3 regions of the Streptomyces sp. NPDC090083 genome follow, and region 3 is predicted to be linked to each of the others. Evidence: riboswitches for the same ligand, from Rfam matches in the RefSeq annotation. Region 3 holds a riboswitch; each other region holds the start of a gene.
The links. Region 3 has a riboswitch for thiamine pyrophosphate ahead of thiC (phosphomethylpyrimidine synthase ThiC). Riboswitches for the same ligand answer to the same signal wherever they lie in the genome.
Positions count from the first base shown of each region.

Region 1: another riboswitch for thiamine pyrophosphate. It lies ahead of ACIPTO_RS31545 (thiamine ABC transporter substrate binding subunit); the one in region 3 lies ahead of thiC (phosphomethylpyrimidine synthase ThiC).
Region 2: another riboswitch for thiamine pyrophosphate. It lies ahead of thiO (glycine oxidase ThiO); the one in region 3 lies ahead of thiC (phosphomethylpyrimidine synthase ThiC).

Region 1 is NZ_JBIVED010000010.1:251,110-261,484, reverse strand. It holds gene ACIPTO_RS31555 (ABC transporter ATP-binding protein) at 1-962, opposite strand, end outside; gene ACIPTO_RS31550 (ABC transporter permease) at 975-2,576, opposite strand; gene ACIPTO_RS31545 (thiamine ABC transporter substrate binding subunit) at 2,630-3,739, opposite strand; TPP riboswitch at 3,808-3,913, opposite strand; gene rlmN (23S rRNA (adenine(2503)-C(2))-methyltransferase RlmN) at 3,938-5,044, opposite strand; gene ACIPTO_RS31535 (phosphatidate cytidylyltransferase) at 5,153-6,343, opposite strand; gene frr (ribosome recycling factor) at 6,343-6,900, opposite strand; gene pyrH (UMP kinase) at 7,025-7,783, opposite strand; gene tsf (translation elongation factor Ts) at 7,979-8,815, opposite strand; gene rpsB (30S ribosomal protein S2) at 8,991-9,899, opposite strand; gene ACIPTO_RS31510 (peptidoglycan DD-metalloendopeptidase family protein) at 10,178-10,375, shown strand, end outside.
Region 2 is NZ_JBIVED010000007.1:43,362-53,736, reverse strand. It holds gene ACIPTO_RS24570 (DUF4126 domain-containing protein) at 1-384, shown strand, start outside; gene ACIPTO_RS24565 (phytoene desaturase family protein) at 430-1,941, shown strand; gene ACIPTO_RS24560 (hypothetical protein) at 2,000-3,001, opposite strand; gene metF (methylenetetrahydrofolate reductase [NAD(P)H]) at 3,058-3,981, opposite strand; gene thiE (thiamine phosphate synthase) at 4,092-4,751, opposite strand; gene ACIPTO_RS24545 (Rv2175c family DNA-binding protein) at 4,843-5,214, opposite strand; gene ACIPTO_RS24540 (NAD(P)/FAD-dependent oxidoreductase) at 5,279-6,508, opposite strand; gene ACIPTO_RS24535 (hypothetical protein) at 6,553-6,891, opposite strand; TPP riboswitch at 6,942-7,053, shown strand; gene thiO (glycine oxidase ThiO) at 7,051-8,214, shown strand; gene thiS (sulfur carrier protein ThiS) at 8,211-8,411, shown strand; gene ACIPTO_RS24520 (thiazole synthase) at 8,415-9,209, shown strand; gene pknB (Stk1 family PASTA domain-containing Ser/Thr kinase) at 9,368-10,375, shown strand, end outside.
Region 3 is NZ_JBIVED010000006.1:214,338-224,712, forward strand. It holds gene ACIPTO_RS22935 (LacI family DNA-binding transcriptional regulator) at 1-459, shown strand, start outside; gene ACIPTO_RS22940 (metallophosphoesterase) at 1,151-2,254, shown strand; gene ACIPTO_RS22945 (hypothetical protein) at 2,447-3,307, shown strand; gene ACIPTO_RS22950 (serine hydrolase domain-containing protein) at 3,655-4,884, shown strand; gene ACIPTO_RS22955 (hypothetical protein) at 5,131-6,138, opposite strand; gene thiC (phosphomethylpyrimidine synthase ThiC) at 6,342-8,180, opposite strand; TPP riboswitch at 8,173-8,362, opposite strand; gene ACIPTO_RS22965 (YibE/F family protein) at 8,434-9,984, shown strand.

The sequences.
Region 1 (10,375 bases), on a different contig from region 3:
CGCAGCGGGCAGGCCGCCTCAAGGCGCGGCGCGTCCTCCGGCTGGAGCTGTACGGCGACATGGGTGCCCCGGAAGGTGCGGGCGGCGACCGTGCAGCGCAGGCCCTCGTCGGCGGGCAACAGCCGTACCCCCGCCGGGCGTACGAGGAGGGTGCGGGTGCCCTGCGGGGCGTCCTCGGGGACCGGGACCTTGCCCCAGGGGGTGTCGGCGGCCTCTCCCGCGACCGTGGCCTCCACCACGTTGTCGAAGCCGAGGAAGCGGGCCACGAACTCGTCGGCGGGCTGCTGCCACACCTGGAGCGGCGTACCGGACTGGGCGATACGGCCGTCCCGCATCACGACCACCCGGTCGGCCAGCGCGAAGGCCTCGCCCTGGTCGTGCGTGACCGCCAGCACGGTCGTGCCCAACGTGCCGAAGAGCTCGCGGAGTTCGACGACCAACCGCTCCCGCAGGGACCGGTCGAGCTGGCCGAGCGGCTCGTCGAGCATGAGGAGCCGGGGCCGGGGCGCCAACGCCCGCGCCAGTGCCACCCGTTGCTGTTCGCCGCCGGAGAGCCCGGCGACCGCACGGCGGGCCGCGCCCGGCAGTCCGACCAGGTCGAGCAACTCGCCCACCCGGTCGTCCTGTTGCCTCCTCGACGCCCCGTGCATGCGCAGCCCGAAGGCGACGTTGCCGGCCACGTCCCGCTGCGGGAACAGCTGATGGTCCTGGAACATCAGACCCACGCCCCGCTTGTGCGCGGGCACGCCCGACTGGTCCCTGCCGTCGAGCGAGACCCGCCCGGCGTCCAGCGGCTGGAGCCCGGCGACCGCCCGCAGCAGCGTCGACTTGCCGCTGCCGCTGGGCCCGAGCACACACACGATCTCGTGCTCCGCGACCTCCAGGTCGACGGCGTCCAGCACCGGCCGCCCCCCGAACCGTACGGTCGCCTCCTCAAGGCGGAGCAGCATCGCAGGCGGCATGGTCGGCGGCATCTAGAACTCCCCGGTCCGGTCGGTGCGCAGCCGCTCCAGGACCAGCAGGGCCACCGCGCACACCAGCATCAGAATCGTCGAAAGGGCCATCGCCTGGCCGTAGTTGAGGTCACCGGGGCGCGACAGCAGCCGGGCGACGGCGACCGGCAGGGTCGGGTTGTCGGGCCGCGCGATGAACACGGTCGCCCCGAACTCGCCCAGCGACACCGCGAAGGCGAACCCGGCGGCGATCAGCAACGCCCGCCGCACCAGCGGCAGATCGACCTCGCGCCACACCCGCCACGGCGACGCCCCGAGCACGGCCGCCGCTTCCCGAAGCCGCCCGTCCACCGCCCGCAGCACGGGCAGCATCGTCCGTACGACGAAGGGGACTCCGACCAGGGCCTGTGCGAGCGGCACCAGGATCCAGGAACTCCGCAGATCCAGCGGGGGTCTGTCGAGCGAGATCAGGAACCCGAAGCCGACCGTCACCGCCGACACCCCGAGCGGCAGCATCAGCAGCGCGTCGAAGCCCCGCACCAGCCGCCCGGCATCGCGCCGGGTGAGGGCGGCGGCGGCGAGCCCGCCGATCACCACGGCGATGGCGGTGGCGGCGAGGGCGTACTCCAGCGAGTTGCCGATCGCGGCGATCGGCGGGACCAGGAAGGTTCCGCCGTCGTCGTGGGTCAGCGCGCGGTAGTAGCCGAAGTCCGGTGTGTCCAGCGAGCGTTGGACCAGCACGGCGAGCGGCAGCAGAAGCAGCACCGCGACGGACGCGACGACTCCGGCCAGCAGGGTCCACTGGCCGGCCCCGCGCGGGCGCCGTGCGGTCACCGCCGGGTCCACGAGCCGCAGGGCGCTCTCCCGTCGCCGTACCGTCCAGGCGTGCACGGCGAGGATCGCGCCGACCGCGACGAACTGGACGATCGTCAGGACGGCCGCCGTGGAGAGGTCGAAGACCTCGGAGGTCTGGCGGTAGATCTCGACTTCGAGAGTCGAGAAGGTCGGGCCGCCGAGGATCTGGACCACGCCGAAGGACGTGAACGTGAAGAGGAAGACCATCAGCGCGGCGGCGGCCACGGCGGGCCCCAGCGCGGGCAGCGTCACCGTCCGCCAGGCCCGCGGCCGGGAGGCGCCGAGCATCCGCGCGGCCTCCTCCTGACGCGGGTCCAGCTGGGACCACAGGCCGCCCACCGTCCGTACGACGACCGCGTAGTTGAAGAAGACGTGCGCGAGCAGGATGGCCCACACGGTGGTGTCCAGCCGTACGCCCCACAGGTCGTCGAGGAGTCCGCCCCGGCCGACGAGCGCGAGGAAGGCCGTACCGACGACGACCGTCGGCAGCACGAACGGCACCGTCACGACCGCCCGCAGGACGTGCCGGCCGGGGAAGTCGAAGCGCGCGAAGACATACGCGCCGGGGAGCGCGATCAGCAGCGTGAGCGCGGTGGACGCGAGCGCCTGCCAGGTGGTGAACCACAGCACGTGCCGGATGTCGGACTGGCCCAGCACGTCCCAGACACGGCCCACCTTCCAGGCGCCGTCGGCCTTCAGGCCCCGTCCGACGATCGCGGCGACCGGGTAGGCGAAGAACACCGCGAAGAACGCGACCGGCAGGGCCATGAGGCCGAGCCGGGTCGCGCCGCCCCCGCGGGCCTTCCGCTGCTTCCGCGGGGCTACTTCAGTACGAGCGAGGTCCACGACTTGACCCACTGGTCCCGGTCGGCGGCGATCTTCGCGGGCGCCATGGTCTCGGGGTCCGGGGCCTGGCGGCCGTACTTCTCGAACTCCTGCGGTACCTGGGCGCCTTGGACCACCGGGTAGACGAACATGTTGAGCGGCATGTCCTGCTGGAACTCCTTGGTGAGCAGGAAGTCGAGGAACGCCTTGCCGCCCTTGGTGTTCTTCGCGTTGCTGAGCAGCCCCGCGTACTCGGTCTGCCGGAAGCAGGTGCCGTACGACACCCCGGTGGGCGCGGTGGTCGGCTTCGGGTCGGCGTAGATCACCTCGGCGGGCGGCGAGGAGGCGTACGACACGACGAGGGGCCGGTCACCGCCCGCCTTCTTGCCGCCCGCGGAGCCGGAGAACTCCTGGTCGTAGGCCTGCTCCCAGCCGTCGACGACCTTCACGCCGTTGGCCTTGAGCTTCTTCCAGTACGCCTGCCAGCCTCCCCCACTCTCGGCTTCGCTCGAGCGGGAGGTGCCCCCATCCCCGTACTGCGCCGCGCTGCCGAGCAGGAAGCCGAGGCCGGGCGAGGAGGTGGCCGCGTTCTCGGTGACGAGGAGGTTCTTGTACTCCGGCTTGACCAGATCCGCGAAGGACGTGGGCGGGGTCAGCTTGTGCTTGCTGAAGTAGGCCTTGTCGTAGTTGACGCAGATGTCGCCGGTGTCGATGGGCGTGACCCGGTGCCTGGCCTCGTCGACGCGGTACTCGGGCTTGACGAGCGCGGCGCCCTTCGCGTCGTAGGACTGGAAGAGGCCGTTGTCGAGGGCGCGGGAGAGCAGGGTGTTGTCGACGCCGAAGAAGACGTCGCCCTGGGGGTTGTCCTTGGTGAGGATCGCCTTGTTGACGGCCTGGCCGGCGTCGCCGTCCTTGAGGACCTTGACGGTGTAGCCGGACTGCTTCTCGAAGTCCTTGAGGACGCTCTTCGAGACGGCCCACGAGTCGTGGCTGACGAGGGTGACGGTCTTGGAGTCGGCGCCGCTGCCGCTGTCGGACGAGCCGCACGCGGAGAGCGTGAACAGACCGAGGCCGACGGCCGCGGCGATGAATGTCCTGGTGTGCACTGGATTCCTCCTGGGGTGTCCAGGAAGAGACGCGGCCCTGCCCACAGGAGGTGGGCAGGGCGCAACAGCAAGAGTGATGACCGAACTTCCTACCCAGAATGACCTGGGCGAGGTTCAGAGGGTCTGCGGACAATCCCGCACTCTCAGCGCTGTGGCGCTCCCCTGTCGGAATATGAAGATGTACCTACGCCGGTCAGCCTACCGCTCGGTCGCGGCGAGCTGGCCGCACGCTCCGTCGATCTCCTGGCCGCGGGTGTCCCGGACCGTGACCGGCACCCCGTGGGCCGCGATGGCCTCGACGAACGCCTTCTCGTCCTCGGGGCGCGAGGCCGTCCACTTCGAGCCCGGCGTCGGGTTCAGCGGGATCAGGTTGACGTGCACCGGCTTGCCCTTGAGGAGGCGGCCGAGACGGTCACCGCGCCACGCCTGGTCGTTGATGTCGCGGATCAGCGCGTACTCGATGGACAGCCGGCGGCCCGACTTCGCCGCGTACTCCCAGCCCGCGTCGAGGACCTCGCGGACCTTCCAGCGGGTGTTCACCGGGACCAGGGTGTCGCGCAGCTCGTCGTCCGGCGCGTGCAGCGAGATCGCCAGGCGGCACTTGAAGCCCTCGTCCGCGAAGCGGTGGATCGCCGGGACGAGTCCGACCGTCGAGACGGTGATCCCGCGCTGCGAGAGACCGAGGCCGTCCGGCTCCGGGTCGGTGAGGGCGCGGATGGACTGGACGACCCGCTTGTAGTTGGCCAGGGGCTCGCCCATGCCCATGAAGACGATGTTGGAGAGCCGCGCGGGCCCGCCCGGGATCTCGCCGTCCCGCAGCGCCCGCATGCCGTCCACGATCTGGTGCACGATCTCGCCGGTCGACAGATTGCGGTCCAGGCCGGCCTGACCGGTCGCGCAGAACGGGCAGTTCATGCCGCATCCCGCCTGCGAGCTGATGCACATGGTGACCCGGTCCGGGTACCGCATCAGCACGGACTCGACGAGCGTCCCGTCGAACAGCCGCCACAGCGTCTTGCGGGTGGTGTCCTGGTCGGTCGACAGATGCCGGACGACGGTCATCAGCTCAGGGAGCAGCGCCTCCCGCAGCTTGGCGCGCGAGGCGGCGGGGATGTCGGTCCACTCCGCCGGGTCGTGCGCGAGCCGCGCGAAGTAGTGCTGCGAGAGCTGCTTGGCGCGAAACGGCTTCTCCCCGACCGCGGCGACGGCTTCCTTGCGCTCGGCGGGCGTGAGGTCGGCGAGGTGCCGCGGCGGCTTCTGGGCTCCGCGGGGGGCGACGAATGTGAGTTCTCCGGGCTTAGGCATGGCCCTACCAGTGTCGCAGACATACGACGAGGGGCTCGCCGCCCTGTGGACGACGAGCCCCTCACGTACACAACCGCAGGTCAGCGGCGCGACAGGGCGGTCTGTTCGTCAGCCGGAGCCCACGAACAGCACCAGCAGCAGCCACACCACCGGCGCTGTCGGCAGCAACGAGTCGAGCCGGTCCATGATGCCGCCGTGGCCCGGCAGGAGCGTGCCCATGTCCTTGATGCCGAGGTCACGCTTGATCATGGACTCGCCGAGGTCGCCCAGCGTGGCGCTGGCCGCCACCGCGAGGCCCAGGATGAGGCCCTGCCACCAGCTGCCGTCGTCGATCAGGAACTGCATGCACAGCGCGCCCGCCACCATCGCGAAGGACACCGCCCCGAACAGGCCCTCGCGGGTCTTCCCGGGGCTGATGCGCGGGGCGAGCTTGTGCGTGCCGAAGCGCCAGCCGACGGCGTAGGCGCCCGTGTCGCTGACCACGGTCAGCAGCAGGAACGTCAGGACGCGCCAGGCGCCGTCGTCGGCGGTGAGCATCAGGGCGACGAACGTGGCCAGGAACGGCACGTAGAACGCCGCGAAGACGCCCGCCGTGACGTCCTTGAGGTAGCCCTCGGGCGGTTCCGTCATCCGCCAGACGAGGACCGCGAGCGCGGTGAGCGCCATGGCGACCCAGGCACCCTCGGGACCCCGGACGTAGCCGGCGACGACCATCGCCGCACCGCCGACCGCGAGGGGCACGAGGGGCGCCTTGATCCCCTTGCGCTCCTCCAGCCGCGAGGTCAGCTCCCAGAGGCCCACGACGACGGCGACCGCTATGACGCCGACGAACACGGCCTTGACGACGAACAGGGACGCGATGATCACCGCGCCGAGTCCGACCCCGACCCCTATGGCCGCGCCCAGGTCCCGGCCCGCGCTCTTCTTCTGCGGGGCGGGCGCCGCCGGCGGGACGTCGGGCATGGGCTCCGGATTCTGCGGCACCGCCCCGTAGGGCTGCGCCTGCGGCATGTCAGAGGGCTGCGTCCGCGGGTCGTACGACTGCGGCTGCCGTACGTCGTACGGCGGCTGCTGCGTCTCGTCGCGGAACAAGGGGCCGCTCAGCCGAGCGGCCCCCCGGTCGTCATCCTGGTGTCCGCCGTATGCGGGCTCGTCGGGCACGATGGGCATGGGGCGAGTCTGCTGCGCCTCAGGCGCATCGTACGTGGGACCCGCCGGGGCAGCCCCCTGGACAGGCCCCTGGTCGGACGGCCCCCAGTACCCGGCTTGTGGCGGCGCCCCCCAGGAAGAGTCGTTCATCAGACCTCGAGCAGCTCCGCTTCCTTGTGCTTGAGGAGTTCGTCCACCTGGGCGACGTACTTCGCCGTGGTGTCGTCGAGCTCCTTCTCCGCACGACGGACCTCGTCCTCGCCGGACTCCTTGTCCTTGACGAGCTTGTCCAGCGCGTCCTTGGCCTTGCGGCGGACGGCGCGGATGGACACCTTGGAGTCCTCGGCCTTGGCCCGGGCCACCTTGATGTAGTCCTTGCGGCGCTCCTCGGTCAGCTCGGGGAACGTCACCCGGATGATGTTGCCGTCGTTGCTGGGATTGACACCCAGGTCCGAGTCGCGGATCGCCTGCTCGATGTTCCGCAGCGCGGACTTGTCGAACGGGGTCACCACGGCCATCCGCGGCTCCGGTACGGAGAACGAGGCCAGCTGGTTGATCGGCGTCAGCGCGCCGTAGTAGTCGGCCACGATCTTGTTGAACATCGCCGGGTGCGCACGACCGGTGCGGATCGCGGCGAAGTCCTCCTTGGCGACCACGACGGCCTTCTCCATCTTCTCCTCGGCCTCGAGGAGGGTCTCTTCGATCACCACTTGCTCCTGCGTGTCTTGAGTAGGCCCGGCTGCTGTGCTGTGTCGGCGGCCGGCTGCGTCGCGTCTTCTTCCTGCACGGTTCCCGACCGGCAGGACATTGTCCATCCCCCGGTCAGGGTCATCAGCCCTGGCTGCCTTGGTCACCCACAAGCGTGCCGATCTTCTCACCCTTGACGGCGCGGGCGATATTGCCCTCCGCAAGAAGCTCGAAGACCAGGATCGGAAGCTTGTTGTCGCGGCACAGCGTGATGGCGGTCATGTCCGCGACCTTGAGGTCCTGGGTGATGACCTCGCCGTAGCTGAGCGAGTCGAACTTGACGGCTTCGGAGTTCGTCTTCGGGTCGGAGTCGTAGACCCCGTCCACGCCGTTCTTGCCCATCAGCAGCGCCTCGGCGTCGATCTCCAGGGCGCGCTGGGCGGCGGTGGTGTCGGTGGAGAAGTAGGGCATGCCCATACCGGCGCCGAAGATGACCACGCGGCCCTTCTCCAGGTGACGCACGGCGCGCAGCGGGATGTACGGCTCGGCGACCTGGCCCATGGTGATGGCGGTCTGGACGCGGCTGTCGATGCCCTCCTTCTCCAGGAAGTCCTGGAGGGCGAGGCAGTTCATCACCGTGCCGAGCATGCCCATGTAGTCGGAACGGGCCCGGTCCATGCCGCGCTGCTGGAGCTCGGCGCCGCGGAAGAAGTTCCCGCCGCCGATGACGACGGCGATCTCCGCGCCGTCCCGGACGACGGCCGCGATCTCACGGGCGATCTTGTGCACCACGTCGGGGTCCACGCCCAGGCCCCCGCCGCCGGAGAAGGCTTCTCCGGAGAGCTTCAGCATGAACCGGCCGCGTACCTTGCCGTCGTCGGTCTTCTGGGGCTTGGTGGTCATGGCGTTCTCCTCATGGTGCACATACGAAGAAGGCCACTGCCGGTGGGGTGTCTGTCGCATCCCATGCTCGGCAATGGCCTCCTCGTCAGATCTGCTGTCGTCCGCCACGCGCGCGTGCGCGACGGCGTACCCGGCCGACTGCTGACGACCCTAGCGGGATTCCGCCGGGCGCCGCGCGTCGATCGCGGTACGGACTCAGATGCCGACCTTGATGCGCGTGAAGCGCTTCAGGGTGACACCCGCCTCGTCCAGAACCTTCTGGACGGACTTCTTGGGGTCGAGCGCGTACGGCTGACCGAGCAGCGTCGCGTCCTTGAAGAAGCCGTTGACGCGACCCTCGACGATCTTGGCGATCGCGGCCTCGGGCTTGCCCTCGGCGCGGGTGGTCTCCTCGGCGATACGGCGCTCGGACTCGACGACCTCGGCCGGCACGTCGTCCTTGGCCAGGTACTTCGGCGCGAAGGCGGCGATGTGCTGGGCGACGCCGCGGGCGACCTCGGCGTTCTCCTTGTCCAGCTCGACGAGGACACCGATCTGCGGGGGCAGGTCGGGCATCGTGCGGTGCATGTACGCGGAGACGTAGCCGTCGGCGTACTGGGCGAAGCGGTCCAGGACGATCTTCTCGCCCAGGTTCGCGTTGGCCTCGTCGACGAACGCCTGGACCGTCTTGCCGGGCTCGATGTCGGACGCGAGGAGCGCCGCGATGTCGGCCGGAGCGGTGGCGGCGACGTGCTGGGCGATCTGGTTGGCGACGGCCTGGAACTTCTCGCCCTTGGCGACGAAGTCCGTCTCGCACTTCAGCTCGACCAGGACACCGGAGGTGTTGTCGTCGGCGATGAGGGAGACCACGGCGCCGTTCTCGGCGGAGCGGCCCTCGCGCTTGGCGACGCCCTTCTGGCCCTTGATGCGGAGCGCCTCGACGGCCTTCTCGACGTTGCCGTCGGCCTCGTCCAGCGCCTTCTTGCAGTCCATCATGCCGGCGCCGGTGAGCTCACGGAGCTTCTTGACGTCGGCGGCGGTGTAGTTCGCCATGATCTGTGAATCTCTTCTCGGAGTTCGAAGTCTCGAAGTCGGCGGCGGCCGCGGATGACGCGGGCTTCCGCCAAGGATCTACGGGCTACGAAGATCTAGGGGCTGTGGATGAACGGCGGGTGGCGCGGTCCGCACCACCCGCCGTCCTCCTGTCAGTCCTCTGGGCCCGGAAGGGTCAGGCCTGCTCGGCCTCGGCGGCCGGAGCGACCTCGGCGGCGGGGGCCTCGTCGGCCTGCTCGGCGTCGGCGACCTTCTCCGTCTCGGCGGAGGTCTGCACCTCGGCCTCGGCGGCGGGGGCCTCGTCGGCCTTCTTCTCACCCTCGAGCAGGTCGCGCTCCCACGCGGCGAGCGGCTCGCCGGCGGCCTTGTCACCCTTGGCCTCGGCGGCGACACCGGAGCGGCTGATGAGGCCCTCGGCGACGGCGTCGGCGATCACGCGGGTGAGCAGGGTGACGGAGCGGATCGCGTCGTCGTTGCCCGGGATCTTGTAGTCGACCTCGTCGGGGTCGCAGTTCGTGTCGAGGATGGCGACGACCGGGATGTTGAGCTTCCGGGCCTCACCGACCGCGATGTGCTCCTTCTTGGTGTCCACGATCCAGACGGCGCTGGGAACCTTGGACATCTCGCGGATACCACCGAGGGTCTTCTCCAGCTTGGCCTTCTCGCGCGAGAGCACGAGAAGCTCCTTCTTGGTGAGACCGGACGCGGCGACGTCCTCGAAGTCGATCTGCTCCAGCTCCTTGAGGCGCTGCAGACGCTTGTAGACGGTGGAGAAGTTGGTGAGCATGCCGCCCAGCCAGCGCTGGTTGACGTAGGGCATGCCGACGCGGGTGGCCTGCTCGGCGATGGCCTCCTGCGCCTGCTTCTTCGTGCCGACGAACATGACCGTGCCGCCGTGGGCGACGGTCTCCTTGACGAACTCGTAGGCGCGGTCGATGTACGACAGCGACTGGAGCAGGTCGATGATGTAGATGCCGTTGCGCTCGGTGAAGATGAAGCGCTTCATCTTCGGGTTCCAGCGACGGGTCTGGTGACCGAAGTGGACGCCGCTTTCCAGCAGCTCCCGCATCGTGACGACGGCCATGGCCGTTCTCCTTGATTTTCTCGGTTGTGCCGCGAGCGCCGGACGGCACTCGCGCCTGACGCCCACGTGCGCTTGCCCAGAGGACCGAGGAGCGCTGACATCGGTTTCGTCTTGCGACGGAGGCCCGGATGCCGGGGCGTGCGAAGTCGACCCGGTCACCCGGATCGCCAAAGGAAGTGTACGGGACCCGCGAGGCACCGGGTGACGCCGTTGTCCACAACCCCGGACCGGCCCACAGGTCCCGGCCATGATCGCTCGGATACGGCACGGTTTGCCCCATGCACATGAGACGACATGACCGAACTGCCCGTACCGGCCGAGCTCTTCCGCCGACGCCCCTCCCGGCGTTCATCCCGACCTTCCTCCCGGCCCTGCTCCTGGCCCTGCTCCTGACCCTCCTGACCTGTACGGCCCGGGCCAGCGGCGCCCCTCCCCCGCCGCCGGGACCCCGCACCTCGTCCGTACCGACGCTCCCG
Region 2 (10,375 bases), on a different contig from region 3:
GGCGCGGTGCTCGCCGGGCACAGCGGTTCCCTGAACGACGTGGCGGCGGGACTGATCGGCGGTTCGTCGGCACTGGCCAGCCACGCGGTCAAGAGCGGGACGCGGATGGCGATCAACACCTCGCCCGAGCCGTTCAGCAACGTGATCATGAGCTTCGCCGAGGATCTCGGGGTCGGCGGGATCGTCTCGTTCGCGATGTTCCATCCCGAGGCGGCGGCGATCATCGCGGCCGTCCTGCTGGCGGCCGGGCTCACGGTCCTGCTCTTCCTGGTCTCCCGGATCCGCCGCTTCCTGCGCCGCCGGGCCCAGCGCCGCGAGGAGAAACGCCTCGCCGCCCAGGTGGGAGCGGCCCCCGGACACCCGCCCGACCACGACCCCTGGTGACGCCCCCGGCCGTGACTGTCAGTGGCGGCCGATAGGGTCGCAGGCATGGCACGGATTGCGGTGATCGGCGCCGGCATGGGCGCGATGGCGGCCGCTGCCCGGCTGGCCGTCGCGGGCCACCGGGTGACGGTGTACGAGCGTACGGAGACGTACGGCGGCGCGGTGCGCCGCTTCGAGCGGGACGGGTTCGGCTTCGACACCGGCCCGGGGCTGCTGCCCGTGCCCGCGGTCCACCGCGACCTGTTCATCAAGACCGGCAAGGAGCCGCTGGAGGACCTGGTCGAGCTGGTCCAGGTCGACCCGTCCTCCCGGCACCTCTTCGCGGACGGCACGGCGGTGTCGTTGCCGAACGCCTCCCGCGCGGGCGTCGTCACCGCCCTGGACGAGGCGCTGGGTGACGGCGCGGGCCGGCGCTGGGGCGACTTCCTGGTCCGGGCCCGCGAGGCCTGGGACCGCACCCGCAGGCCCCTCCTGGAGGAACCCCTGTGGCCGAACTGGCCGGTGCTGGCCGGCCAGGAGCCCTATCCCGCGGTCCCGCACAAGAAGCTGCTGCGCACCCGGCGCGCGAGCACCCTCGCCGAGATCGGCACCTGGGAGCTGCGCGACGAGCGCCTGGCCGCCCTCCTGGAGAGCCACGCCCTGGCGTACGGCCTCGATCCCCGCACCGCTCCGGCGAGCGCGGCGGTGCTGCCGTACATGGAGCACGCCTTCGGCACCTGGTATGTGCGGGGCGGCATGCGGGAGTTGGCGCGCGCGGTGTACGAGCGGTGTGTGGCCAGGCGGGTCGAGTTCGTCTTCGGAGCCGAGGTGATCCGGGTCCTGGAGAAGGACGGGCGGGCGGCCGGGGTCGAGCTCGCCGGGGGCACGGTGGCCGACGCCGACCATGTCGTCGCGGACGTGGACCCGGTGCGGCTGCGGGCCCTGACGGACCGTCCACTGGACCAGGACGGCGACGTACAGGCCGACGTGGGCTCATCTCGGCCGGTGCGCTGCACGCTGCTGCTGGCCCTGCGCGGCGCGCGCGAGGCGGGGGCCGCGCACCGTACGGTCGTCCACGCGCCGGACCGCGAGGCCGAGTTGGACCTCCTGGCCTCCCCCGGTGGCGACCCGCCCGCCTGTCCCACGGTGACGGTGCTGCGCCCCGACGACCCCGCGCTGCGGCCGGACGACGCGCACGAGTCCGTGGTGGTGTCGGCCGTGCTGTCGGGCGACGCGGGCTGGGCGGACGCGGAGACGGTCCGGCGGTACACGGACTTCCTCCTCGAAGCCGCCGGACGGGCCGTACCGCGGCTCCGGGAGCGCCTGCTCTGGCACGAGGTGCGTACGCCCGAGCAGACGGAGGGCGAGACGGGCACCCGCTTCGGCGCCGTGCCCGCGCCGTCGCTCGCCGCCGGGCGGGGCCGTTTCCTGCACCCGGCGAACACCACGCGCGTGCCCGGCCTCTACCGGGTCGGCGGCTGGTCGCACCCAGGCGGGGGGCTGCCGCACGCCGGGATGTCGGGGGCGCTGGTCGCCGGACTGATCGTGGAGGGGCCGCAGTTCAGGGGGTCCCAGTAGGCAGGCCCCGGCGGACGACTCCCCGTGAGCGGGCCCGGTGGACGGACCTCAGCAGGCTTCAGAAACGGTACTGCTCGTCGTAGCCGGTGCCCGACTGCGGCTGCTGCCGGGGCTGTTGCTGGCCGTCGCCCTGGTAGGGGTACTGCTGGTCCGGGAGTTCGCCGCCGTAGGTCTCGTCGTTGCGCTGCTGCGGGACCCACACACCGCCGGCCGGGGTCTCGCCGCCGTAGCCGCCGTTGCCGTACTGGTCCTGTGCGTAGCCCTGCTGGGGGTACTGCTGCTGGCCGTCGTAGCCCGTGTCGTAGCCGGTGCCGCCGTACGTCTGGGTGCCGATGTACGGGTCGGAGTAGGCCGCGTACTGCTGCTGGCCGGTGGTGTCGTAGCCGTACTGCTGCTGGTCGTAGCCCGTGTACTGGTCGTAGCCGTAGTTCTGGCCGTCGCCCTGGGCAGCGGCCGCGTAGGCCTGGTCCTGGGTCTGGCCCGCGGCGGCGTACGCCTGGTCCGTGCCCGCGAAGTCGGGGTCGGTGGCGTTCGCGTACGCGGCGGTGTTGTACACGCCGTAGGAGCCGGTGTCGTCCGGGAGGGGCTGCGGCTCGTAGACCGAGGTGGTCTCGGCGGCCGTGGGATTCAGCGGGCGGTTCGGGGTGAAGACGTCGTCGCGGTCGTAGTCGTCGTCCTGGCCGAAGGCCTTGTTCCGGTCGTAGTCCTGGAAGGCGCCGGAGCCCGACCCCAGGCCGGACGCGTCCGGGTTCGGGTCCTGGTCGTCCGGTTCGCCGCGGCGGCGCTTGATGCCGCCCACGCTCGGCCGGCCGGAGACCGCCCAGCCCTCTTCGAAGCCGCGGCGGAACGAGAGGGTGACGTAGGTCTGGCCGACGGCGAAGGCGATGGCGCCGAGGCCGATGACGACGACGGAGGGAATCAGCACACCCAGGACGACGCCCAGGAAGCCGACGAACGCGAGCAGTCGCCAGCGCAGGCGTGCCTTGTACTGCAGCAGCACCTCACCGAGCAACCACAGTGCGACGATGCCGAACGCGATGTAGAGGACCGTCCAGCCCATGTACGCCCCTCTCCCAGTGGCCGCTACGCAGTGTGTCGTATGTCCCGGCGGCCGGTCTAGGCCTGCGGTGGATGGTGCAGGCCCAGGTTCTCGTAGATTTCCAGCGTCGCCGTGGAGCTGTTGAGCGTGATGAAGTGCAGGCCCGGCACTCCTTCGGCCAGCAGCCGGGCGCAGAACTCCGTGGCGAAGTCGATTCCGATCGAGCGTACAGCCGCCGGATCGTCTTTGGCTGTGAGGATTCGCTCTTTCAGGGCGGCAGGGATGTCGGCGTTGCTGAGCTGCGGCAACCGCTCCAGCATTCGCACGCTGGTCACCGGCATGACCTCGGGGATGACGGGGGTCGGGCAGCCCGCGGCCTCGACTCGGTCGCGCAACCGCAGGTACGACTCGGGTTCGAAGAACATTTGCGTGATCGCGTAGTCGGCGCCGGCCCGGCACTTGTCGACGAAGTGCGCGACGTCCGTGTCCCAGTCCGGGGAGCGCGGGTGCATCTCCGGGAAGGCGGCGACGCCGACGCAGAAATCACCGGACTCCTTGATGAGCCGCACCAGTTCGGCCGCGTACGTCAGCCCCTGGGGGTGCGCCACCCAGTCGGCCATGGGGTCGCCGGGCGGGTCGCCGCGCACCGCGAGGATGTTGCGGATGCCCGCGTCGGCGTACTGGCCGATGATGTTGCGCAGTTCGGCGACGGAGTGGTTGACCGCGGTGAGGTGGGCGACCGGGGTCAGCGTGGTGTCGGCGACGATCTGCTCGGTCTCCTTGACGGTGCCCGCGCGGGTCGAGCCGCCGGCGCCGTAGGTCACGGAGACGAAGTCTGGGGCGACGGCCTCGACCCGCCGCAGCGCGCTCCACAGGTTCCGCTCGCCCTTGGGAGTTTTCGGCGCGGAGAACTCGAACGAGTACGTCCTTTTGCCGGTCGCGAGCATGTCACGCACGGTGCGTGCGCGATCGGTCCTGGTGGACGCGGTTCCGAAGGCCATACCCGCAGGTTAGTCAGGGGGCGCCGGACACCCAACCGGAACGGGGAATTTGCCTGTTTTGTCGCCTTGTTGTCCACCCATCGGACAGCCGGAATCGAGCCGTGCGCCCGTCAGGCCTGCCGCAGCCGCTTCGCGAACTCGGCCGCCGCCGCGCCCGGGTCGTCCGCTTCCGTGACGGCCCGTACGACGACGACCCTGCGGGCGCCCGCTTCGAGCACCTCGTCGAGGTTGCCGAGGTCGATGCCGCCGATGGCGAACCAGGGGCGGTCGGTGCCCAGGGCGGCCGTGTACCGGACCAGGCCGAGACCGGGGGCGTGACGGCCGGGCTTGGTGGGGGTGGGCCAGCACGGGCCCGTGCAGAAGTAGTCCACGCCCTCCTGAACGGCCGCCGCGGCGGCCTCGGACTCGGCGTGCGTGGAGCGGCCGATCAGGACGTCCTCGCCGAGGATCGCGCGGGCGGCGGGCACCGGGAGGTCGCCCTGCCCGAGGTGCAGTACGTCGGCGCCCGCGGCGTGGGCGACGTCCGCGCGGTCGTTGACCGCGAGGAGTCTGCCGTGCCGGGCGCAGGCGTCGGCGAAGACCTGGAGGTGCTCCAGCTCCTCGGCGGCCTCCATGCCCTTGTCGCGCAGCTGCACGATGTCGACCCCGCCGGCCAGGACCGCGTCCAGGAACTCCGCGAGGTCGCCCTGGCGTCTGCGGGCGTCCGTGCAGAGGTAGACCCGGGCGTCGGCGAGTTCCGCGCGGGCGGCTGCGGCGGTGGTGTCGGGCATGCGTGTGTCCCCCGTTGTCCGATGTGCGGTGGTGTCGCGTACGGGCCGCGGTGAGCTTCGCCGCGGCCCGTACACCTGGCGGTCGTCCGGGTCAGACGGCGAGCGCCTGGGCGCGGCGCTTCACCTCCGTGCCGCGATTCTCGCTCAGGGCCTGCGCGGGGGTGCCGGGCAGGCTGGGGTCGGGGGTGAAGAGCCACTCCAGCATCTCCTCGTCGGAGAAGCCGTCGTCCCGCAGGAGCGTCAGGGTCCCCGTGAGGCCCTTGACGACCTTCTGCTCGGCCCCGTCGATGAAGGCGGCGGGGACGTGCAGCGCGCGGTTCTCACCACGGCGTACGGCGATGACTTGGCCCTCCTTGACCAGCTGCCGCACGCGGGTCACCTCGACATCGAGCATCTCCGCGATGTCGGGCAGCGTGAGCCAGGCGGGGACGAGAGCATCGGTCTTTGCGTCAATCTCGGTCACGTAAACAGCGTGCCATCCCGGACTGACAGTCGGAAGCCGGGCCGGTCCGACCCGGTGGGACGAACTAGGCGACAGCGGTCTTCATCGGGAGAGAAGCGTCCGCCAGCCGCTCGCGGTCCATGGGGGTCGCCGACTCGATCAGCCGACGGCCCTGGGCCAGGTCACGGGGGCGGCCCACCGCCAGCAGGGCCACCAGGCGGTCCCCGCGCAGCCAGCAGACGCTCCACGCCGGGGTGGACGGGTCGCCGCGCCACAGGACGGTGTCGGCGGACGCGTGATGGCCGGCGTACTGGACGAAGCGGCCGAACTGCTCCGACCAGAAGTACGGCACCGGGTCGTACACCGCCGAGGCCTCCCCGACGATGTTCGCGGCGACCGTGCGCGGCCCCTGGAGGGCGTTGTCCCAGTGGTGGACGAGGAGCCGCTCGCCGTACCTCCCCGAGGGGAAGGAGGCGCAGTCGCCGACCGCGTAGACGTCCGGCACCGAGGTGCGCAGGCGGTCGTCGGCCAGGACCTCGTGGTGCGCGCCCAGGGCGATGCCCGAGCCCGTCAGCCAGGCGGTGGCGGGGCGGGCGCCGATGCCGACCACGACAGCTCCGGCGGGCAGCCGGGTCCCGTCGTCGAGGACCACTTCGCCGGGCTCGACGTGCGCCACGCGTGCGTGCGTCCGCAGGGAGGCTCCTGCGGCGGCGTACCAGGCGGCCATCGGCGCGGCCACCTCGGCGGGCAGCGCCCCCGCGAGCGGCCGGTCCGCCGCCTCCACGACGGTCACCGCACAGCCCGCCTCGCGCGCGGCGGTGGCGAACTCGGCGCCGATCCAGCCCGCGCCGACGACCACGATGTCGTGCTGCCGGGCGAGCACCGGGCGCAGCCGCTCGGCGTCGTCCAGAGTGCGCAGCAGATGGACGCCGGGGACGCCGTCGGCACCCGGCAGCCGGATCGGTTCGGCACCGGTGGCGAGGACGAGGACGTCGTAGGGCACCGGGCCCTCGGCGGTGTCCAGTTCGTGGTCGCCGGGGCGCAGGCCCAGCACCTCGCACCCCAGCCGCACTTCGAGACCGAGCGCCTCGAAGTCGACGTCGAAGGCGGAACCCTCGGCCTTGCCGAGCAGGACGGCCTTGGACAGCGGGGGCCGGTCGTAGGGCTGATGGGGTTCCGCGCCGATCAGGGTGACGCTGCCGGTGAAGCCCTGTTCCCGGAGGGCGACCGCGGTCTGCACCCCGGCCATGCCCGCGCCGACGACGACCACGCGCCGCTCCGCCACTGTGCCCTGGTCCCGCGTCTGCTCGCTCACTCGATCACCATAGACACCTGACGATTTGTCAGTCAGCGGGCGCGTCAGGTGACCTGTTCCACAGTGCTGGTCCCGTTTCCCTCCTGGGACTCCCACTCCCAGGTCTCCTCCAGGCGGACGCGGCCGTCGGGCGACTCGGTCACCAGGGAGACGCAGTGCCCTGAGGACGTCGTCCCGTCCGTCTTCAGCTGGACGTACCGGAAGTCGATCCGGTCCCCCGCGCGCGTGCCGACGAGACGCCCCCGTACGACGTCGCCGCCCGCGTACTCGGCCCAGACCTCGCCGTCCCGCTCGTGGTACGTGAACCGGGTGCGGGTGCCGACCTGCCCCGGGGCCTGGTCGGCGACGGGGGCGAGGACGAGACCGTCGAGCGAACGGACCATGGACGAAGGCTCCCTTACTGGCGCACGGGGCACGGGCTAGGGTGGCCGAGTAAAGCACTCGCGGGAGTCCGGGCGCACCGGGCTGAGAGGGAGGCTGGCGGCCTCCGACCGTACGAACCTGATCCGGGTCATGCCGGCGAAGGGAGGGGCTGGACGCCCATGCCTGCACACACCTCAGACGTCCTCGTCGTCGGGGGCGGGATCATCGGCCTGGTCACGGCCTGGCGCGCGGCCCAGCGCGGCCTCGGCACGGCCGTGGTGGACCCGGAGCCGGGCGGCGGGGCCGCCCAGGTCGCGGCCGGGATGCTGGCCGCCGTCACCGAACTCCACTACGGCGAGCAGACCCTGCTCGCCCTCAACCTGGCCTCGGCCCACCGCTACCCGGACTTCGCGGCCGAGCTGACCGACCTCACCGGCCTGGACCTCGGCTACCGCCGCTGCGGCACGCTGGCCGTCGCCCTGGACGCCGACGACCGCGCCCATCTGCGTGAACTGCACGCCCTGCAGCGGCAGTCGGGGCTGGACTCCGAGTGGCTGTCCGGGCGCGAGTGCCGGCGCCTGGAGCCGATGCTCGCGCCGGGCGTGCGCGGAGGGCTCAGGGTCGACGGGGACCACCAGGTCGACCCGCGGCGGCTGGCGGCCGCCCTGGTGGCCGCCTGCGAGCGCGCCGGGGTCGTCTTCCACCGGACCTGGGCCGAGCGGCTCACGGTCGCGGGGGACCGCGCCACGGGGGTCGTCACGCGGGACGGCGGCACGCTCGCCGCGGACCAGGTGGTCCTCGCGGCCGGCAGCCTCAGCGGGCGTCTGGCGGGCGTCCCCGACGACGTCCTGCCGCCCGTACGGCCGGTGAAGGGCCAGGTGCTGCGGCTGACCGTGCCACAGCGCCACGCGCCCTTCCTGAGCCGTACCGTGCGCGCCCTGGTGCGCGGCAGCCACGTCTACCTGGTGCCGCGCGAGAACGGCGAGCTGGTCGTCGGCGCGACCAGCGAGGAACTCGGCTGGGACACCACGGTGACCGCGGGCGGTGTCTACGAACTGCTGCGCGACGCCCATGAGCTGGTCCCCGGGATCACCGAACTGCCGCTCACCGAGACCCGGGCAGGACTGCGCCCCGGGTCCCCCGACAACGCGCCGCTGCTCGGCCCGACCACCCTGCCGGGACTGCTGCTGGCCACCGGGCACTACCGCAACGGCGTACTCCTCACCCCGGTCACCGGCGATGCCCTGGCGCACGCGCTGAGCACCGGTGGACTGCCGGACGAGGCACGCCCGTTCAGCCCGAAGCGGTTCGCCCGCACGGAACTCCTGGAGCAGCCCGCATGAACATCTCCGTCAACGGCGAGCACCAGGAGATCGCGCCCGGCACGCCCCTGGACGTGCTCGTGCGGACCCTCACCCCGGCTCCCTCCGGAGTGGCCGCCGCCCTCAACGAAACCGTCGTCCCGCGCGCGGAGTGGCCGTCGACCTCCCTCTCCGAGGGTGACCGCGTCGAGGTCCTCACCGCCGTCCAAGGAGGCTGACCCATGGCCGACGACCCCTTCGTCCTCGGTGGTACGTCCTTCGCGTCCCGGCTGATCATGGGTACCGGGGGTGCCCCCAGCCTCGACGTCCTGGAGCGCGCGCTGGTGGCCTCCGGCACGGAGCTCACGACGGTCGCGATGCGGCGCGTCGACGCCTCCGTCCACGGCTCGGTGCTGTCCGTCCTGGAGCGGCTCGGCATCCGGGTGCTGCCGAACACCGCGGGCTGTTTCACCGCGGGCGAGGCCGTGCTGACGGCACGGCTGGCGCGGGAGGCGCTGGGGACCTCGCTGGTCAAACTCGAAGTGATCGCGGACGAGCGCACGTTGCTGCCCGATCCGGTCGAACTCCTCGACGCCGCCGAGACGCTGGTCGACGACGGGTTCACGGTGCTGCCGTACACGAACGACGATCCCGTGCTGGCGCGGAAGCTGGAGGACGTCGGGTGCGCGGCGGTCATGCCGCTCGGGTCGCCGATCGGGTCGGGGCTCGGGATCCGCAATCCGCACAACTTCCAGTTGATCACCGAGCACGCGCGTGTGCCGGTGATTCTGGACGCGGGAGCGGGGACGGCGTCCGACGTGGCGTTCGCGATGGAGCTGGGATGCGCGGGAGTGATGCTCGCGTCGGCGGTGACGCGAGCGCGGGAACCGGTGCTGATGGCGTCGGCGATGCGGAGCGCGGTGGAGGCGGGGCGGCTGGCGTCGCGGGCGGGGCGGATCCCCCGCCGACACTTCGCGTCGGCGTCCTCACCTGCGGAGGGCCTCGCCGCCCTGGACCCCGAACGGCCCGCTTTCTAGGCACCCGCGCCGCACCGCCGTTCCGTCCCCCACCCGTGCGGACGCCCCCGTCGCGGGTGGCCGCGGACACGTGCGATGCGTCACAGGTCCGCTTCAGTACGGCCCCTAAACCGGCCGAAAACGTCATGGTGTCAGCGTCGGCTCGTACACTCACCTGCGTGGATACGACCCTTCATGACCCTCTCGTCGGGCAGTTGCTCGACGGCCGCTATCGCGTCGACGCGCGGATCGCCGTCGGCGGGATGGCCACGGTCTACCGGGCCGTGGACACCCGCCTGGACCGGGTGCTCGCCCTCAAGGTGATGCACCCGACGCTGGCGGCCGACGGGCACTTCGTGGACCGGTTCATCCGTGAGGCGAAGTCCGTGGCGCGGCTGGCGCACCCGAACGTGGTGCAGGTCTTCGACCAGGGCGCCGACCGGACGTACGTCTATCTGGCGATGGAGTACGTCGCCGGCTGCACCCTGCGGGACGTGCTGCGCGAGCGCGGGGCGCTCCAGCCGCGGGCCGCCCTGGACATCCTGGAGCCGGTGCTCGCTGCGCTCGGCGCCGCGCACCGGGCCGGGTTCGTGCACCGGGACATGAAGCCGGAGAACGTGCTCATAGGGGACGACGGCCGGGTCAAGGTCGCCGACTTCGGGCTCGTCAGGTCCGTGGACACCGTCACCAGCACCACCGGGTCCGTGCTCGGCACGGTGTCGTATCTCGCGCCGGAGCAGATCGAGGGCGGCAACGCCGACCCCCGGGTCGACGTGTACGCGTGCGGTGTCGTGCTGTACGAGATGCTCACCGGCCGGAAGCCGCACGAGGGCGACTCGGCCGCGATCGTGCTCTACAAACACCTGCACGAGGACGTCCCGCCGCCCTCGGCCGTCGTGCCGGGCCTGGCGTACGAGCTGGACGAGCTGGTCGCCACCGCCACCGCGCGCACCCCCGACCTCCGGCCGTACGACGCGGTCGCGCTGTTCGGTCTCGTCCGCGAGGCACGCGCGCGGCTGAGCGACGGGCAGCTGGACGCGGTGCCGCCGCAGGCGCTGGCCTCGGAGCATCCGAACGCGGAGAACCGTACGAGCGTGATCCCCCGCTCGCTGACCTCCCCCCTGCCCGGCTCCGCTCGCGCGGGGGGACCCCCGTCGCGTCCGCTGCCGGTCGACGAGGACGGCGGG
Region 3 (10,375 bases):
ACCACCGCATACCTGCGTTGGTGCGAGCGTGTGGGCCAGGATCCGGTGTACGAGTCGTATCCGGCGCACGATCCGTGCGCGGGGGCCGTCGCCGCGGATCGGCTGCTCGCCCGGCCCGACCGGCCCGACGCGGTCTACGGCCTCTTCGATCCCAACGGCACGGATCTGCTGGCGGCCGCGCGGCGGTACGGGATGCGGGTGCCGGAGGATCTGCTGCTCGTGTGCTGCAGCGAGTCCACGGTGTACGCCAACACCGAGCCGCCCGTCACGACGCTGTCGCTGAAGCCGCGGCGGATCGGTACGGCGGTGGTGCAGCTGCTCATCGACGCCATCGAGGGGGTCGAGTCGGACATGCCGATCGAGCAGGTGATACCGACGGAGCTGATCGTGCGGACGTCGTCCCAGCGGCGTCCGCCGAGGACGACGGTCAGTCCGCCCCGGTCGCCCGAGGGGAAGTAGGGGCGGGTCGGGGCGGAGATGGGGCGGGGGCCGGGGTTCCGGGGGAGCCCTGGGGGCCGAGGGGACTCGGCCTCGGGGGTGTTGGTGGGTGCCGACGGCCGCCCCGCGGTATCCGAGTCGCTGCCGGTGCTCCCCCGACCCGCGACGCGTACAGGACCGCCCTCAGACAGCCCCTGGCGGGCCGAACGGCGCCGGGACTCCCACCCGGCGCCGGAGGGCGCGGAACGGGCGCCAGAGGCCGACTCCGAGGCGGACAGGGCGGGTTGAGGGACCGTCACTGCCGCCGTCACCGTCACGGCCACCGTCACCGCTACCGTCGCCGCACAGGACAAGCGTCGGCGACCGGCGTCCAGGTGGATGGGCAGCGCGGGCGTCGGACCCCACCGCGGAACGAGCACCCGGGGCCCGGCGCCCGGCCCCGCACCCCACCCACCCCCGGCGTCACCCCCGTACCCCCCGCATCCCCACCAACCATTTCCAGCCGCCCTCACGGCGTGAACCCGTCCCCGTCAAGGAGACGACGAGCGGTCGAAGCCCGGGCCAATCGGGGCGAAAGCCGCGGTGGAGTGGAGTCCTGCTCCGATTCACCACCCCTGGGTCATCACATGGCGCGATCCGCATTCCTATGATGGGCCCACGACACCGCGGGCCGCTGCGACCAGGCAGTCCGACGCGGTGCAGCTGCGGCGCGATGGTGGAGGGGTCGATGACTCAGGGGGCCGGTCAGGGACCCGAGGTGGAGCGGACGGCGACGCTGCGCGACTTCCGGGTACCCGCGTACGTCCACGAGACCGGTCCGTACGCCGACAGCGCGCAGCCGGGCGAGGTCGTACGACCCGACGAGGAGGCCTTCGACGAGGCCTATCCGGAGGGGTACACACCCACCCAGCGCGATCTGCCCGTCATCCGTCGGGGTGACACGGTTCAGGTCGCGGTGGACCCCGCGTCGGTGGCCGTCCCGCAGCAGACGGAGGGCGCCGGTCCGCTGTTCGTCGTAGGCGATGTGCACGGATATCTCGACGAACTGGTCGCCGCCCTGCGGGAGAAGGGCCTGATCGACGCGGCCGGAAGCTGGTGTGCCGGCACCGCGCGGCTCTGGTTCCTCGGCGACTTCACCGACCGCGGACCCGACGGCATCGGCGTGATCGACCTCGTGATGCGGCTGTCCGCCGAGGCCGCCGCGGCCGGCGGGTACTGCAAGGCGCTCATGGGCAACCACGAGCTGCTGCTGCTCGGCGCGAAGCGGTTCGGCGACACCCCCGTCAACTCCGGCGCGGGCACCGCCACCTTCCAGGCCGCCTGGCTCCTCAACGGCGGCCAGAAGACCGACATGGACCGCCTCCAGGACGTCCACCTGCAGTGGATGGCCCGGCTCGACGCCATGGAGGAGGTCGACGGCCACCTGCTCGTACACTCCGACACCACCGCCTACCTCGACTACGGCGACTCGATCGAGGCGGTCAACGACAACGTCCGCGAGACCCTCACGCGCAACGACGCCGACGAGGTGTGGGACGTCTTCCGCAAGTTCACCAAGCGCTTCTCCTTCCGCGACGAGGGCGGCGCCGACCACGTCCGCTCCCTCCTCGATACGTACGGCGGGACCCGGATCGTTCACGGACACAGCCCGATTCCCTATCTTCTGGGCGACGTGGGCTCCGAGGACGGCGAGGACACCGCGAGTCCCGTGGTCGAGGGACCGCACGTCTACGCCGAGGGACTCGCCATCGCGATGGACGGCGGCGTGACCATGGCCGGAAAACTGCTGGTCCAGCAACTTCCCCTGGATATCTGAGCGTTTATCGGGCAGGCGTCCCCCTCGGAGGACCGGCGGACGACAGCGCTGGCCAGGGGCCAATTTCTGGAAACCCCCTGTCACCGTGTGCCGTCGCCGCTCTACCATCGGCTTATCCGTAGCAGGCTCCCCTCCGTTTCTGCCCGACGGCTCGTTGGCATGCGAGCCCCAAGCCCTACGGAGCATCGGGGGATGCACATGAACAGCGTTCCGCAGCACCTGCACAGCGAGGACCGCCAAGAGTACGAGCGGATCCTCGATGAGGCGCTGCGCTCCGCCCCTACCCGCCCGGAACTGGCCGCTGTCGGTAAGCGGCTCAACCCCGAACAGCTGCGCACCATGGCGCTGAACGCCACCGCACTCATCACGGCGGCCGCGGCGACCGAGTACCAGCACTACGTGAAGGTCCGCGAGGAACTGCGCCAGCCGGCGTCGTCCACCCCGTCGACCGTCCGCGAGTCCGGCTCGACGGAGCCTGGCGGCGTGGGCGCGATGGGGCTCGCCACCACCCTGGGGGAAGCGGCCGAGGGTGCGGGCGCCGTCGCCGTCGCCGCCGTCCTCACCCCCGTCCTGGCAGGCACGGCCGCGGCGATATTCCTGCTCGTGGGGTACATCCTCAAGATGCTCACCCCCGAGCCCGCCTTCGCCAAGACCATGCTCACCGCCGGCTGGGTGTTCGGGGCCATGACCGCCGCGGCGATCCTCGTCGCCGCCGTCGGCCTGCTGCTCACCGCCCTGCGCAACCGGCCCACACTCGAAACCGGCCCCTACGGCGAGTCGGGCGGCGAGGTCGCCCGCGCCAGGGAGGCCTGGCACGACGCCCTTCTGGAACGCGGCATCCTGCCGTTCCTCCAGGAGGCACTGGCGGCTCCGGGCACGGCGGCCCTGCGCCGCACGACCCCCTCGGGACCGAGTCGCATGCCCCACCTCGGCTACGACCGCCCCGGTTTCTCCAGCCCGGACGACGGACCGGAGCCGGGTCACCGCCCGAGCTTCACCAGCCCGGACTTCACCAGCCCGGACTTCGGGGGGCCCGAACACCAGCCGGAGTAGCCCCTCGGCTTGCGCCCCCACCCAGGGGAGCGCAAGCCGAACGCCCGGCCACGGGACGCGAGGGCACGGGGCATAGGGCACGAGGGCACGGCGGCACGGGGCCGCGGAGTCACAGGGTGGGCGAGTGCTGCGCTCGTCTCCGCTCGCGCGACAGCGGGTCGCGGATCCCCTCATGAGGCCCTGGCATGCCGCCCTGCCGGGAACGGGCGGGCGGGGGTGAACCCGTGGTCCGCACGGGGGCTGGGTGTACCCCTCATTCGGAGGACAGTCCCATCCTCCCGCGCCGGGAGATCCGGTTGGCTGGTGATCGTCACCGACCGAGAACCAGATCTCCGGGGGATCCGACCATGCAGATACCGTCGTCGAAGAAGGCCGGCGCCGCCGTGCTGGCAGCAGCCCTGCTCGCACTGGGCACACCACTGGCCGCGACCGCCGCCACCACCGGACACCCGGCACCGAACCCCTCCTACACCGCGAAGACACTCCAACAGGACCTCGCGGCCGTACGGAAAGCCGGCGGCGGCGATGTGAACGTACTCGCCAGGGTCGACGGAACGGGCAGCGCGCCGCTCATGGCCCGCATCGGCACCCGGACCGCCGGTTCCCTGGACCCGGTTCCCTGGAACGCGCACTTCCGCGTGGCCAGCACCACGAAGACCTTCGTCGCGACCGTCGTCCTCCAACTCGTCGCGGAGAAACGGCTGTCACTCGACGACACCGTCGAACACTGGCTCCCTTCGGTCGTCTCCGGCAACGGCAACGACGGCAGCCGCATCACCGTCCGCGACCTGCTCCGCCAGACCAGCGGGCTGTACGACTACGTCGACGATCCGGCGATCCAGGACCAGCTGATCAACCACTTCGACGAGAACCGCTACGAGGACACCCCGACCGCCGACCTGGTCGCGGTGGCGATGAAGCACCGGCCGCTGTTCGTGCCGCAGCCGGGCGGAGCCACCCGGTGGGCCTACTCCAACACCAACTACCTGCTGGCCGGGATGATCGCCGAGAAGGCCGGCGGCGCGAGCTGGCAGGACCTCGTCGAGCACCGGATCATCGCGAAGCTCGGACTGCGCAACACCTCCGTTCCCGGGCTCAACCCGTTCCTTCCTGACCCGCATGTGAACGCGTATCTGACGACCGCCGACGGCAAGCGCCTCGACGTCACCGAGCAGAGCTACCAGCACACCGCCGACTCCGGTGTGGTGAGCACCACCGCCGACCTGAACACCTTCTTCCGCGCCTTGGCCGACGGCCGCCTGCTCCCCGCCGAACAGTGGCGCGAGATGCGGCAGACCGTCGCGCGGAACGACGACCCGGAAGACCTGGCCGAGATGCCCGAGGGCACCTACGGCCTCGGCCTCCGCAAGATCCCGCTGTCCTGCGGCGGCTTCTCCTACATGCACGAGGGCGACGGTCCGGGCGTCAACACCCGCCCCGCGGTGAGCGCCGACGGCAGGCGCGCGGTGACGGTCTCCATCACGACCACCACCGCACCGCCGGACCTCGCCGCCCTCAACCGCGCGACGGGAACCCTCGTCGACCACGCCCTGTGCCTGAAGCCCGCCACGAGCTGACCGAAGGGCTGGGGCCTCTCCGGCGGATCAGGTCGCGGGAACAGGAAATCGACGGTGGCTGATCGGCGCCAGTGAGCCAGGAAAGCGACGGTGGCTGATCGGCGCCGGTGAGCGTAGCCTGGTTCTCCTCTCCTCGGCCGCCTGGTTCTCCTCTCTCCGGCCTGATTCTCCTCACGGCTTCCGCCGTGCTCACGGCGATGTCTCTCACGGTGGGTGCCCCGGGGGAGGTCTTCATCGAGGACAGCTTCAGCCCGGAGCAGGCAGTCGCGAGTCCTCTCTTTCCGGAAGGGTGATGATCGCGATGCTCTCCGGCTGGGCCACGGCCAGGCGGGTGCCGTCCGGGTGGAGGGCGGCAACGGGCGTCGGGATGTGGGTGGCCCCGTAGCTGCCGTCTCTTCGCGACACCTCCACGGTGGGCCACTCCGCCACCACGGCACCCGTCGTGACATCGACCAGCCGCGGATGCCCGTGAAGTGAGACGACCGTGTCGCCCCGCGCGATCAGAGTGCCGACGGAGAAGTCGACCCGGCTGCGATGGGTCCACTGCCCTGCCGAGAGTGACCACACTCCCAACTGTCCCGGGCCCAGGACAGAGAACCCCTCGTCATCGAGAGCCAGCTCCCCGGTCGCCACAGCCACACGGTCGCCGTCGAGCCAACAGGCCGAGACGACCTCATCGTCGACGCCTGGCTCCGACGGCAGCACGCCACGGTCATCGAGCACGGCGGGGTCCGTCAACGCGCGGGCCACGTCGAAGACTTCGGCGATCCCGTGCGGATGCCAGAGCCAGCCGGCCGAGAGCAGGTGTGTCCCGTCCGGGCTCATCTCCAACCGCGAGTGGAAGACGTCCCTCGGACGTCGTTCGCCGACGGTGAGCCGCTCGCCCGACTCCGCGTCCTCGATCTCAAGGACGTTGTACTCCTCCGGGCAGTGGACCAGAACCTCGCGGCCGCCGCGCAACGTCCCGAGTGCCACCGCGTAGTCGAAGTCCTCCGCGTGGTCGTAGCTGCGACTCAGCTCACGGACGAGCCGGTCGCCATCGAGCAGCAACGCCTCGGTACCGCGCTCGGCATAGACGACGGAGTAGCGACCGGAGGGGGAGGCGACGCACCGGTCGAAGGGAGACCCGTGGACGACCGAGGCATGCTGCTCGACGCCGTCAGGACCCCAGCGGCGGCCACCCACCGGATCGACCAGATCATCGCCGTTCCACACCAGCGACTGCGCCTCGGCCGTCACCTTGAGAACGATCAAGACTCCCCCTCATCCCCGTAACACCCTTCGTCCCTGTTAGCCCCGTTATCCCCGTAACACCCGTCGCCCCTGTGCGCACGATGGCGCTGCTGTGCCGAAGACACCCTCCCCACACCCTGCCTCCGGCACAGCACCAGTCCACTGACGTCAGTGCACGTACGTCAGTCCGCTGGCATCAGGCCACTGACGTCAGTCGACGGACGTCAGTCCGCCATCGGCAGATACACCCGGTTCCCGCTCGCCGCGAACTCCTTCGACTTCTGCAGCATCCCCTCGGCGACCTCCTCGGCCGTCGCCCCCGCAGCCGCCGTACCGCCGAACTGCGCTGTGATGCTGTGGCTGATCTTCATCGAGCAGAACTTCGGCCCGCACATGGAGCAGAAGTGAGCGGTCTTGGCGGGCTCGGCCGGAAGCGTCTCGTCGTGGAACTCCCGTGCCGTGTCCGGGTCGAGGGCCAGATTGAACTGGTCCTCCCAGCGGAACTCGAAGCGGGCGTCGGACAGCGCGTCGTCCCATACCTGTGCACCGGGGTGCCCCTTGGCGAGGTCGGCTGCGTGGGCGGCGATCTTGTAGGTGATGACGCCGGTCTTGACGTCGTCACGATTGGGCAGGCCCAAGTGCTCCTTGGGCGTGACATAGCAGAGCATGGCCGTGCCCCACCAGGCGATCATCGCGGCACCGATGCCGGAGGTGATGTGGTCGTACGCAGGCGCGACGTCCGTCGTCAGCGGGCCGAGCGTATAGAACGGAGCTTCATCACAGATCTCCTGCTGAAGGTCGATGTTCTCCTTGATCTTGTGCATCGGGACGTGTCCCGGGCCCTCGATCATCGTCTGAACATTGAAACGCTTCGCGATCGTGTTGAGTTCCCCGAGAGTCCGCAGTTCCGCGAACTGTGCCTCGTCGTTGGCGTCCGCGATCGAGCCGGGCCGCAGGCCGTCGCCGAGCGAGTACGTGACGTCGTACGCGGCGAGGATCTCGCACAGTTCCTCGAAGTTCTCGTACAGAAACGATTCCTTGTGGTGCGCGAGGCACCACGCCGCCATGATCGAGCCGCCGCGCGAGACGATGCCCGTCTTGCGGTTCGCCGTCAGCGGTACGAACGGCAGCCGCACGCCCGCGTGGACGGTCATGTAGTCCACGCCCTGTTCGGCCTGTTCGACGACCGTGTCCTTGTAGATCTCCCAGGTCAGCTCCTCGGCGCGGCCGTCGACCTTTTCCAGCGCCTGGTAGAGCGGGACCGTGCCGATGGGGACGGGGGAGTTGCGCAGCACCCACTCGCGCGTGGTGTGGATGTTGCGGCCGGTGGACAGGTCCATCACCGTGTCGGCGCCCCATCGCGTCGCCCAGGTCATCTTGTCGACCTCCTCCTCGATGGAGGAGGTGACCGCGGAATTACCGATGTTGGCGTTGACCTTCACCAGGAACCGCTTGCCGATGATCATCGGCTCGATCTCGGGGTGGTTGACGTTGGCGGGCAGCACCGCGCGCCCGGCCGCGATCTCCTCGCGGACGACCTCGGCCTCGACGTTCTCGCGTACGGCCACGAACTCCATCTCGGGGGTGACCTCGCCCCGTCGCGCATAGGCGAGTTGCGTGACCGCCGTACCGTCACGGCCTCGGCGCGGCTGACGGGGGCGGCCCGGGAAGACCGCGTCCAGGTTGCGCAGGCCGCCGCGCGGTGAGGTGTGCTTGATCCCGTCGTCCTCGGGACGGACGGGCCGGCCCGCGTACTCCTCGGTGTCGCCGCGGGCGATGATCCAGTTCTCCCGCAGCGGCGCCAGTCCCCTGCGGACATCGGTGTCGACGAGCGGATCGGTGTACGGGCCCGAGGTGTCGTACAGCGTCACCGACTCCCCGTTGGTGAGGTGCACCTGACGGACCGGCACCCGCAGATCGGGGCGCGAGCCCTCGACGTACCCCTTGTGCCAGCCGATGGACTTCCCGGCCTCCGTGGGCTGTTCGGCCCGTGCGGACTCATCGCCCGAAATGGGCTGTTCGTCCTGGCTGAAGGCAGGCGTGCGTGCGTCCTTGTTGGTCATGAGACCTACTCCCTACGCCGGCATTACCCGGTAACAGGTTCGGCGGTCGACGCAGCGGCTTCCGTCAGCCGATGTTTCATGTGAAACATCACTCGATTCAGGTGACGTTTCCCGTGAAACATCGCAGAGACGAAGGTCAGCGCCCTCTCAGCCCGGTGCTCCGAGCTCCCGCGTGTGCAAAGGTGCCTCCACGCTAGCGCCATAAGTGGCGCGGTGAACAGTGGGCCTCCGGCGTTCTTGCGATGATCGGGCGGTGACCACGACACAGCAGCCTCCGTACCCGCCGACCGGGCCGCCTCATGGCCACGACCATGGATCCGGCGACGACCACGGTTCGGGGCACGACCACGGACCGGGCGGGCACGGTTCGGACGGCCACGGTTCGGGTGCGGACGGTGGACACGGGTCCGGTGGCGGCGGTGGGCACGGTCATTCGCACAGCCACGGCCCCGCCGCCCCCGTCTCCCGGCATCTGCGGAAGGTCATCGCGGCGATCCTGATCCCGTTCACCGTGGCGGTCGTGGTCGGCATGGTGGTGCTGTGGCCCGGCGGCGCCCCCTCGCACAAGCGCACCGGCGTCGGCTTCGACCGGCAGACCCAGCAGGCGACGGTCACCAAGGTCGTCAGCGTGAGCTGCGCGTCGGTGAACGCGTCCGGCGGGGGTTCGACCGGGGACACCTCCACCGCCGAGGGCTCCTCCGCGGCGCAGGAAGCGGCCGGCACCTGCAAGAAGGCCACGGTCACGGTCTCCACCGGAAAGGACAAGGGCCGTACGTTTACGGAGATCGTCCAGCCCGACCAGTCACGGCAGTTGCATCAGGGCGAGAAGGTCGTGGTCGCGTACGAACCCTCGGCGCCCAGGGATCTGCAGTACTCCGTCACCGATGTGAACCGTAAGTTCCCGATGGCGCTGCTCGCCGGGATCTTCGCACTGGCCGTCGTGGTGGTGGGCCGGCTGCGCGGAGTCATGGCGCTGATCGCGCTGGCCATCAGCTTCATGATCCTGAACTTCTTCATCCTGCCCGCGATCCTGCACGGCTCGAACCCGCTGATCGTCGCGGTGGTCGGATCGAGCGCCATCATGCTGATCGCCCTGTACATGTGCCACGGCCTGTCGGCCCGTACGTCCGTGGCGGTGCTCGGCACCCTGATGTCGCTGGTACTGATCGGCGTCCTGGGCTCGGTGTTCATCGGCTGGGCCGCGCTGACCGGCAACACGGACGACAACACGGGCCTGATCCACGGGCTGTACCCGTCGATCGACATGAGCGGTCTCCTGCTCGCCGGCGTCATCATCGGTTCGCTCGGTGTGCTCGACGATGTGACGGTCACCCAGACCTCAGCGGTGTGGGAGCTGCACGAAGCCAATCCGTCGATGGGCTGGCGCGGGCTGTACCGCGCCGGCATCCGCATCGGCCGCGACCACATCGCGTCCGTCGTCAACACCCTCGTCCTCGCCTACGCGGGCGCCGCGCTGCCCCTGCTGCTGCTCTTCTCCATCGCCCAGAGCAGCGTGGGATCGGTCGCCAACAGCGAGTTGGTCGCCGAGGAGATCGTGCGCACACTGGTCGGCTCGATCGGCCTGGTCGCCTCGGTACCGGTCACGACGGCCCTCGCGGCCCTGGTCGTCTCGGCGGACCGCCCGGGACGCGAGGCGGTTCCTGCCGGGGCAGCGGGTGTACCGGGTGGCGCGGGCGTAGCTGGTGCGGCGGGTGCGACCGGTTCGGCTACGGCGTCCACGGCGGCGCCGGGCGCCAAGCCCGCGCCGGCCCGGGGCGGGAAGGGCCGACGGCGCAAGCGATGAGGCGTTCCGGGTTCTGAGGCGCCGCAGCCCCTGGGCGCTCGCCGGCACTCCGGCTCCGCGGTCTCTGTCCACAGCCTCTGGGCCGCCGTCAGCCTTCAGGCTCCGCAACCGCTCGGGCCGTCCCAAGCACTGAGGTTCCGCAAGGGCTGAGGTTCCGGAAAGGCCGGGTGCGCGGCGGGCGGCGGGCGGCGGGCGGCGTGGTGCTCCTGGTTGACGAGGGCAATGGCTGGGTGCCGCAAGGACGGGACCGTGCCCCAACTCCAGCCTCGCCACCGGACCATGCCCCGGCCCCGGCACTCGCCCCGCCCTCGCCACCGTTGCCGGCACAGGCAGCACCGCCACCGGCACCGGCAAGCACCGCATGCGGCGGGAACCGCCCCAGGAAGCCACG